2 regions of the Micromonospora citrea genome follow, and region 2 is predicted to be linked to the other one. Evidence: predicted binding sites of a transcription regulator. Region 2 holds the regulator's gene; the other holds the start of a gene.
What was found. Region 2 encodes HrcA, which represses chaperone genes, less so after heat shock. Its sites were predicted from a motif close to GGTTNGCACNCTCNNNNNGAGNGTGCNAACC; they were not measured.

Region 1 (4,594 bases), 2.2 Mb from region 2:
AGCCCGGCCCGGGACAGCGCGCCGAGCACGTCGTAGACCGCCTGGGTGGAGACGGAGTCGAGGCGTTCGCGGACCCGCCGGGTGATCTCCTCCACCTCGAGGTGGCCGCCCGCCGCCAGGACGTCGAGTACGGCGAGGCGCGGCCGGGTGACCCGCAGGCCCCTCGACCGGAGCAGTTCCTCCCCACCGGACATGCGCCAATGACAGCACGCGGTGACCAGGCCGACGATCGGCCTCCGGTTCGGGGTGGCCCCGGCCACAGCCCAGCCGGTGGTGTGCAGGGTGAACCGGAGCGGTCCGCGGCGCGTGTAGCCGGTCGACAGGGCCTGGGCGGGCCGACCGGCGCACCGTACGCTGGCAACCCGCGACCGCGTACCGCCGGAGGTGTCGATGTTCAAGGAGATCCTGGGCCTGCCGGCCCACGTGCTGGTCGTGCACGCGGTCGTCGTGTTCGTGCCGTTGCTGGCCCTGCTCGCCAGCGCCTACGTGGCGCTGCCCAGGTTTCGGCCCCGGCTGGACTGGGCGGTGGCGATCCTCGCCGTGGTGGCGCCGCTGACCGCCTTCGTCGCGGTCGAGTCCGGCGAGGAGTTGACCGACGCGTTCGTCGCCCGGGGCATGCAGGGCCCCATCGTGGACCAGATCTTCGAGCACTCCCGCTACGGCGACATCCTGTTCCGGTACGTCCTGCCGCTGGCCGTGGTGTCGCTGCTGCTGCTCGCGGTCACGAGCGGCCATCCGCGGGTACGGAGGCTGCCGTCCTGGATCACGCCGGTGCTGTCGGTCGCCGTGGTCGCGCTAGCCGTCGTCAGCCTCGTCTACGTCTACCTCACCGGTCACTCCGGCGCGGAGACCGTCTGGGGCAACACCCTCTGACCCTCCCTCGTTCCCTCTTTCCCTCCCGACAGCTTCGGCGATCTTGCACTTTCGGCCCCCGGTTCGTCCCTCTTGTGCGGGTGCGACGGGGCAGAAAGTGCAAGATCGCAGGGGAGTGGGGAGGAGAGGGGAGGGCGGGCGGAGGTGTCAGAAGAGGCGGCGGGAGCAGAGGAGGCAGACGAGGAGCACCAGCACGATGCCGGCCACCGCACCGACGCCGTACGTGAGTCGCTGGGCGTGCTGTTCCGCCGTGTCGAGCCCCGCCATGTCCTGCGGGGGCAGCCGCCGGGGCGGCGGGGGGCGCAGGTGCACCGGCGGTCGCCAGCCGGCCGGCGGAGGTGTGGTGGCCGGCGGGCCGGCGTAGCCGCTCCCGGGCGGCGTGCCGGTCGGTGTGCCGGGACGTTCGCCGCCGGGCGGCGTGGTGGCAGGTGTGCCGGGATGTCCGCCGCCGGGTGCCGGCAGGGCCGGACCCCCCTCCGGCGGAGGCTCGGGCCGCCGCCAGTACTCGTCGGGGGCGCTGCCGGAGGTGGGGGTCGTCACGCCGTCCGACGCTACCAACGCGAGGGCCCGACGACCGGCTGGACGCGGCCGCCCCGCCGGCTCGACGTCGGTGACCGGGCCGGCGCTGCGCTAGTCTTGCCGCTCGTGAGCACCGAGTTTCCGGGGACGCCGGCCGTACGCGGCGACGACGACCGCACGGTCGACCTCAGCGACGACTTCGTGGTGCTGCCCGAGCAGACCGCCGACGACACCGACCGGGGCTGGGGCGAACGCTCCGGCGGCAACGACGACTGGCTGCTGGCCGAGCGCCCCCCGCACTGGGACTGACGTCCCGCCGGGCCGCCGGTCCCGCCCGGCTGTGGAGAACCCACCGGGCCTGTGGATAACCACGATCTGCCTGTGGATGACGCGTCGGTCCTGTGGACAACCAGGGGTGAGGTGACGGCTCACCGGCGGGCAGGCGTCGACCGTTCCCCCGGGCAAGCGACGACCCGGGGCGGCGAGGGCCGGCCCCGGGTCGGTGCGGCGGGCGTCAGGAGGCGCTTGCGGTGCTGGCGGCCGGCGTCTTGCTCGCCCCGCCGCTGGAGCCGTTCGAGCTGGTCGAGGACGAGGACGACGACGAGGCGGTCGAGCCGTTCGACGAGCCGGAGTCGCCGGACGAGGACGAGTCGGACTTCGCCGGCTTGGTCGCGCCGGTGTTCTTGCCCGTGTCGGCGCCCGAGGAGCGCGAGTCCGTCCGGTAGAAGCCGGAGCCCTTGAACACGATGCCGACCGAGTTGAAGAGCTTGCGCAGCCGCCCCTCACACGCCGGGCAGTCGGTCAGCGGCTCGTCAGAGAAGGACTGCACCGCCTCGAGCTGGTGGCCGCACGCGGTGCAGGCGTACTGGTACGTGGGCACGTTCTCCTCCGGATCAGGCACGGCCGATTGGCACTCGACGTCTTCGAGTGCCAATGGTGCGTCATCGCCCCGGATTCGTCCAGCGGAAGTGTGGGGCGCGACACCCCGACGCCCGGAGCGCCGTCCGCCCCGGCACCAGCTCCGGCGCCGGTCGCGCCGCCGGGGACGCCGTCCGCCCCGGCACCAGCACCGGCGCCGGTCGCGTCACCCGGCGGCGGCGTCCAGCGTACGCAGGCCGTCGGCGGGCGTGACCACCGCGCGTACCGGGCGGTCGTGCGGCTCGGCGGGCAGCACCCCGACCAGCTCACCGTCGTGCAGCGGGACCACGGTCACGGCGGTCGCCGGCACCCGGGCCAGCGCCCGGTCGTACGAGCCGCCGCCCCGACCCAGCCGCAGCCCCCGGCGGTCCACCGCGAGCGCCGGCACCACCACCAGCTCCGCCCCGGCCACCGCGTCCCGCCCCAGTCGCGGCCCGGCCGGCTCGCGCATGCCCCGCCCGGCGGCCACCAGGTCGCCCGGCCCGGTCCAGGCGGCCCAGTCGAGGTCGAGGTCGTCGCAGAGCACCGGCAGCAGCAGCTCGCCTCCCGGCGGCAGCGCCCCGTGCAGCACCGCCGGCAGGTCGGGCCCGCCCGGCTCGGAGCCGACCGGCACGTACGCCGTCATCCGGCGCGGGCGCAGCCGGCGTACGAGTGCCACCAGCTCGGCCTGGACGCGCCCGGCGGCGTCGGCCCGCCGCGCGGCGGTGAGCGCCCGGCGGGCGGCGAGCACGGCGGCGCGGGCGTCCCGCTTCGCCGCTTCCGCTTCATGAGAAAAATCGGGCACGCAACACTCCTGACGCAACGTTTGTCACCTGGTTGCTCTGTGTCAGCATCGCAAGCGACGGCGGCGGAACTTCCGGGGGGACCGAGTGACGCTACGCGGGCGGTTGACCACAGCCTTCCTGGCGGTGGTGCTCGGCCCGGTGGTGCTCGGGGCGCTCTTCGTCGGCTCGACAGTGGTGTCGGTCGACCGCAGCCGCTCCACCGAGCGGCTCGCGGTGGCCGCCGCGGCCGTGCGCACCTCGGTCGACGCCCTCTGCCAGCAACTGCGGGCCGCCGCCGACGCGGTGGCCCTGACCGGCGACCGGCCGGGCGCCGCGAGCCAGGTGGTCAGCCGTGGCCTGGCGACCGGCGTGCGGGTCACCGACGTGACCGGCCGGGTCACCTACGCGACGCCCGGCGGGCCGGCGGAGCCCTGGCGCGACTGCTCGGCCGCCACGCCGTCCGCCGGCCCGGTGCGGGCGCTCGCCGCCCGGGTCGACCTGCGCGACCGGTCCGGCGGGTCGCTGGGCACGGTCGCCGCCGCGCACCCGGTCGACCCGGCCTTCGTGGCGCGGCTCGCGGCCGTGACCGGCGTGGCGGTCACGCTGCTCGACGACGCCGAGGCGCCCGTGCGGCTCGCCCACAGCACCGAGTCGACAGGGGTACGCGACGCGGTGCTCGCCGCCGCCGGCACGCTCGACGGGGAGCGGGTCACGGAGACCGCCGACGGCCGTTACGTCCGCCGGGTCGGTCCGTCGGCCGGCCAACCGCTGCCGCTGGTGCTCTCGGTCCCCAGCGAACAGCCGCCCGGCCTCTACCCGGCGCTGCTCGCGGCGGTGCTGGTGGCGGCCCTGCTGGCCGTGGTGGCCGCCTGGCGGCTGGCCCGGGTGACCACCCGTCCGCTCGGGGAGCTGGCGGGCGCGGTGGACCGGGTGGCCCGCGGCGACCTGACGGCCCGGGTGCCGGTGCGCAGCCGGGACGAGATCGGACGGCTGGCCGGTGCCTTCAACCGGATGACCCGGGAGACGGGCACGTACGTGGCGGCGCTGACCAGCAGCCGCGACCAGCTGCGCGGGCACCTCGCGGTGCTGGGCGACACCCTGGCCAGCACGCACGACCTGCAACGCATCCTGCGCGTGATCCTGCACAGCGCGATCGCGGCGACGGGCGCCCGGGCCGGCGCGGTCCTGCTGGTCGACGACGGCGGAGGGCTCGTCGCGCAGTGCACCGAAGGGCTGGACGAGCGCTGCCCGCCGGACGACCGGGCCGGGCCGCTGCGGGTGCCGCTGGGCAGCGGCGTGGTCGGCGCGGTCGCGGCGACGGGCGAACCGCAGCGCGGCCGGGTGGAGCCGACGGCCGCGCCGCCCGGCGAGCCGCGCTGCCGCACGTACATCGCGGTGCCGTTCGCGGCCCCGGGCGCTCCGGGCGCGTCCAGCGGCTCCGGCGCGGCGGCGGGCGCTTCCGGCGCGGTGAGAGCTCCGGGCGGCTCCGGCGGGGCGGCGGGCGCTTCCGGCGCGGTGAG
Region 2 (4,594 bases):
CCGGGCGGTCGCCGCCCACTTCTCCCGCGCCCGTACGCCCCGCTCGCCGCGCCACTGGGTGACCGAGCGGGCCGCCGCCCAGGGCACGATCTCGTCCACCCCGACCTCGGTCATCGCCTGCACGGCCAGCTCGCCCCGGTCGCCCTTGGCGATGCCCTGCACCACCACGAGGCGTGGGACGGACGCGTCGGCGTACCCCCGGGAGGTGATCTCCAGGTCGAGCGTGCCCCGGCCGACGGCGGTGACCACGGCGGCGGCCGTGCCACCGCGCCCGTCGGCGAGCAGCAGCTCCTCGCCGACGCGCAGGCGTTGCACGGTGGCGGCGTGGTGCCCCTCGGGGCCGTCGAGGGTCAGCCGGTCGGCGGTGGGCAGCGACTCGACCAGGAACAGCGGTGCGGACACGATCAACAGGCTAGCCGTCCCCGGCTGCTCCGGGGACGGCGAGCCGTCGGTCAGGCGTGACCGTTGAACGCGTCGCGCATCCGGGAGAAGAAGCCGCCCTGCTTGGTCAGCTCGGCGACCTCCTCGCCCCGGGTCTTGGCGAAGTCGCGCAGCATCCGTTCCTGGTCGGCGTCGAGCTTGGTCGGGGTGCGCACGTCGAGGTGGACGTAGAGGTCGCCCCGGCCGGTGCCGCGCAGGTGCGGCACGCCCCGGGCGCGCAGCCGCAGCGTGCTGCCCGGCTGGGTGCCGGCCTTGACGTCGACGGTCTCCTCGCTGTCGAGCGTCTTGATGGTCAGCCGCGTGCCCAGCGCCGCCGCCGTCATCGGCACGGTGACCCGGCAGTGCAGGTCGTCGCCCTTGCGGGAGTAGACGTCGTGCGGCCGCTCGTGGATCTCCACGTACAGGTCGCCGGCCGTGCCGCCGCCCGGGCCGACCTCGCCCTGCTGGGCGAGTCGGATGCGCATGCCGTCCTCGACGCCGGCCGGGATCTTGACGGTCAGCGAACGCCGGGTGCGGACGCGGCCGTCGCCGGCGCAGGTCGGGCAGGGATGCGGGATGGTGGTGCCGTAGCCCTGGCAGACCGTGCACGGCCGGGCGGAGACCACCTGGCCGAGGAAGGTGCGCTGCACGGACTGCACCTCGCCCCGGCCGCCGCACGCCTCGCAGGTGGCGAGGTGGGTGCCGGCGGCGGTACCGGCGCCGGAGCAGGTGGTGCAGAGCACGGCGGTGTCGACCGTGATCGGCGCCTCGACGCCGAACGCGGTCTCGTGCAGGTCCAGCTCCAGCCGCAGGATCGCGTCGGCGCCCGGCCGGGTCCGGGGTCGGGGACCCCGCGAACCGCCGGCCGCACCGCCGAAGAAGGCGTCCATGATGTCCTGGAAGCCGACGAACGGGCCGGCGCCGCCGGGACCGCCCGGGCCGCCCGCGCCCCCGCCGCCCGGGGCGAGCGGGTCGCCGCCCAGGTCGACGATCTGCCGTTTCCGGTCGTCCGAGAGGACCTCGTACGCGGCGTTGATGTCCTTGAACTTCTCCTGGGCCTCCGGGTCCGGATTGACGTCCGGGTGGAACTGCCGCGCCAGCTTGCGGTAGGCGCGCTTGATCTCGTCGTCGGAGGCTTCCCGGCCAACCCCGAGAATGCCGTAGTAGTCCCTGGCCACTGCGTTCCGTGTCCTCATGTTCGTCTCGCGTTGCGCCGGTCGTCGGCCGGAGCCGGCCGTCGGCCCTGACTGGTCAGTTCTGGGCCAGCAGCTCGCCCACGTAGCGTGCCACGGCCCGCACCGTGGCGATGGTGCCGGGGTAGTCCATCCGGGTCGGCCCGAGCACGCCGAGGCCGCCGACGCTGGTCGAGCCCGGGCCGTAGCCGGTGCTGACCACCGAGGCGGCGCGCAGGTTGTCGATCTCGTTCTCGTCGCCGATCAGCACCCGCGTCGTGCTCGGCTCCGCCTCGCCGATCAGCTTGAGCATCACGACCTCCTCCTCCAGCGCCTCCAGGATGGGGCGCAGCGAGCCCTGGAAGTCGAGCAGGCCGCCGCGGGTGAGGTTGGCGGTGCCGGCCAGCGCGATCCGCTCCTCGTGCCGCTCGATCAGCGTCTCCAGCAGCACCGTGGAGAGGGTGGTCATGGCGGGCCGCAGGTGCGGCACCGACTCGTCGACCAGCGCCTGCACCAGCGGCGGGGTCTCCGACATCCGGGTGCCGACCAGCTTCTCGTTGACCAGCCGGCGCAGGTCCGTGACGTCCTCGGCGGGGATCGGCGCGGGCAGCTCGACCAGCCGCTGCTCGACCCGCCCGGTGTCGGCGATCATGACCAGCATGAGCCGCGTCGTGGAGATCGGCACCAGCTCCAGGTGGCGCACCGAGGAGCGGGCCAGCGACGGGTACTGCACGACGGCGACCTGCCGGGTGAGCTGCGCCAGCAGCCGGACGGTGCGGTGCACCACGTCGTCGAGGTCGACGGCGCCGACCAGGAAGCGCTCGATCGCCCGGCGCTCGGCCGGGCTGAGCGGCTTGACCCGGGACAGCCGGTCCACGAAGAGCCGGTAGCCGCGGTCGGTGGGCACCCGGCCGGCGCTGGTGTGCGGCTGGCGGATGTAGCCCTCCTCCTCCAGCACGGCCATGTCGTTGCGGACGGTCGCCGGGGAGACCCCGAGTTGGTGCCGCTCGACCAGCGCCTTGCTGCCGACGGGCTCCTGCGTGGCGACGTAGTCCTCGACGATCGCGCGCAGCACGGCGAGTTTGCGCTCGTCGAGACCCATCCTCCCCACCTCCCTGTCGCACGTCGGGCCCGGCACCCGAGGGGCCGGGCGGGCCGCTGGCACTCGTCCGTAGCGAGTGCCAGTCTACGTCGGCGCGCCCGGCCACGCGATGATCGACCTTGGACCGGTCGTCCGAGGCGTGCCGGGGGACGGCCGGGGCGACGGCCGCCAGGGCCGATCATCCCGACAACCCGGCCGGTGTCGCTCTGGTGCGGCCTTGCCGGCTGCACCTACCGTGACGTCCATGACTGAACCACCTCGCCCTCCCGGAGCGGGGGACCCCGGCGACCGGCCGGACCTGGCCGCTCCGTCGGGGGTTCCCGGCCCGCCCGGCGCCGACGAACCCACCGCACCACTGTCCGGGGCACCGAGCCCGGGCGGCCATCCCCCGCCCGGTGGCCATCCGCCGCCCGTCGGTGACCAACCGCCGTCGGGTGGCTACCCGCCGCCGGGTGGCTATCCCCCGCCGGGCGGCTATCCCCCGCCAGGCGGCTATCCCCCGCCAGGCGGCTATCCCCCGCCGGGCGGTGGCTACGGCGCGCCCACCGCCGGCTACGCCAGCAACGACGACAAGAACTGGGCCCTGATCGCCCACTTCGGCGGCGCGCTCGGGGTGATCGTCGGCGGCGGCCTCCTCGGCTGGGTGGCGCCGCTCATCGCGCTGATGACCCGGGGTCAGCAGTCGCCGACCGCCCGGGCGCACGCCGTCGCGGCGCTGAACTTCCAGATCACCTGGGCGATCGCGAGCGTGCTGAGCTGGGTGCTCACCCTGATCACCTGCGGGATCCTGTTCTTCGTCCCGATGCTCGTCTGGCTCGTGCCGCTGATCTTCGGGATCATCGGCGGGGTCAAGGCCAACGAGGGCGTCCTCTACCGCTACCCGATGAGCTACAGCTTCACCAGGTGAGCCGGCGCCGGCCGCTCCCCCGGCCGGCCCCGGCCACGTCCCACCGGCCGCTCAGGGCAGCAGGTCGCGGACCACCGCGTCGGCGAGCAGCCGCCCGCGCAGGGTCAGCACGGCGCGGCCCGCCGCGTACCCGGGGGCGGCCAGCAGGCCGTCGGCGAGCGCCCGCGCGGCCCCGGCCCGGCCCGCGTCGTCCAGCGCGGCCAGGGGCAGCCCCGAGGCGAGGCGCAGCCGGAGCATGACGTCCTCCATGTGCGCCTCGTCGGCGGTCAGCACCTCCCGGGCCAGGCCGGGCGACTCGCCGGCGGCCAGCCGCTTCGCGTACGTCGTGGGGTGCTTGACGTTCCACCAGCGCACACCGCCGACGTGGCTGTGCGCGCCCGGGCCGAGGCCCCACCAGTCGGCGCCGGTCCAGTAGAGCAGGTTGTGGCGGCACCGGGCCGCCTCGCCGCGAGCCCAGTTCGACACCTCGTACCAGGAGAGACCGGCCGCGCCGAGGGCGGCCTCCGCGGCGAGGTAGCGGTCCGCGGCGACGTCGTCGGAGGGGTACGGCAGCTCGCCGCGCCGCATCCGGGCGGCCAGCCGGGTGCCGTCCTCCACGATCAGGGCGTACGCGCTGACGTGGTCCACCCCGGCGGCGACGACCTGGTCGAGGGAGGCGGCGAAGTCGGCCTCGGTCTCCCCCGGCGTGCCGTAGATGAGGTCCAGGTTGACGTGGTCGAACCCCGCCTCGCGGGCCTCGCGGGCGGCGGCGACGGCCCGGCCGGCGCTGTGCGTGCGGTCGAGGATCGCCAGCACCCCGGGGGCGGCGGACTGCATGCCCAGCGAGATCCGGGTGTAGCCGGCGGCCCGCAGCGCCCTGAGCGACTCCGGCGTGACCGACTCCGGGTTGGCCTCGGTGGTCACCTCGGCGTCGGGCGCGAGCCCCCAGGTGCGGTCGATGCCGTCGAGGATCCGCGCCAGGTCGTCGGCGGGGAGCAGGGTCGGGGTGCCGCC

Region 1: the regulator HrcA is predicted to act here: its motif matches at 2,298-2,328, upstream of GA0070606_RS12490 (FmdB family zinc ribbon protein).

The regions. Positions count from the first base shown of each region.
Region 1 is NZ_FMHZ01000002.1:2,748,572-2,753,165, reverse strand. It holds gene GA0070606_RS12510 (Fur family transcriptional regulator) at 1-194, opposite strand, end outside; gene GA0070606_RS12505 (DUF2231 domain-containing protein) at 391-873, shown strand; gene GA0070606_RS12500 (hypothetical protein) at 1,021-1,413, opposite strand; gene GA0070606_RS12495 (hypothetical protein) at 1,519-1,701, shown strand; gene GA0070606_RS12490 (FmdB family zinc ribbon protein) at 1,907-2,293, opposite strand; gene GA0070606_RS12485 (5-formyltetrahydrofolate cyclo-ligase) at 2,477-3,094, opposite strand; partial or broken gene GA0070606_RS34005 (diguanylate cyclase) at 3,180-4,594, shown strand, end outside.
Region 2 is NZ_FMHZ01000002.1:4,997,551-5,002,144, reverse strand. It holds gene GA0070606_RS22960 (16S rRNA (uracil(1498)-N(3))-methyltransferase) at 1-402, opposite strand, end outside; gene dnaJ (molecular chaperone DnaJ) at 453-1,598, opposite strand; gene hrcA (heat-inducible transcriptional repressor HrcA) at 1,672-2,694, opposite strand; gene GA0070606_RS33765 (DUF4870 domain-containing protein) at 2,939-3,601, shown strand; gene hemW (radical SAM family heme chaperone HemW) at 3,653-4,594, opposite strand, start outside.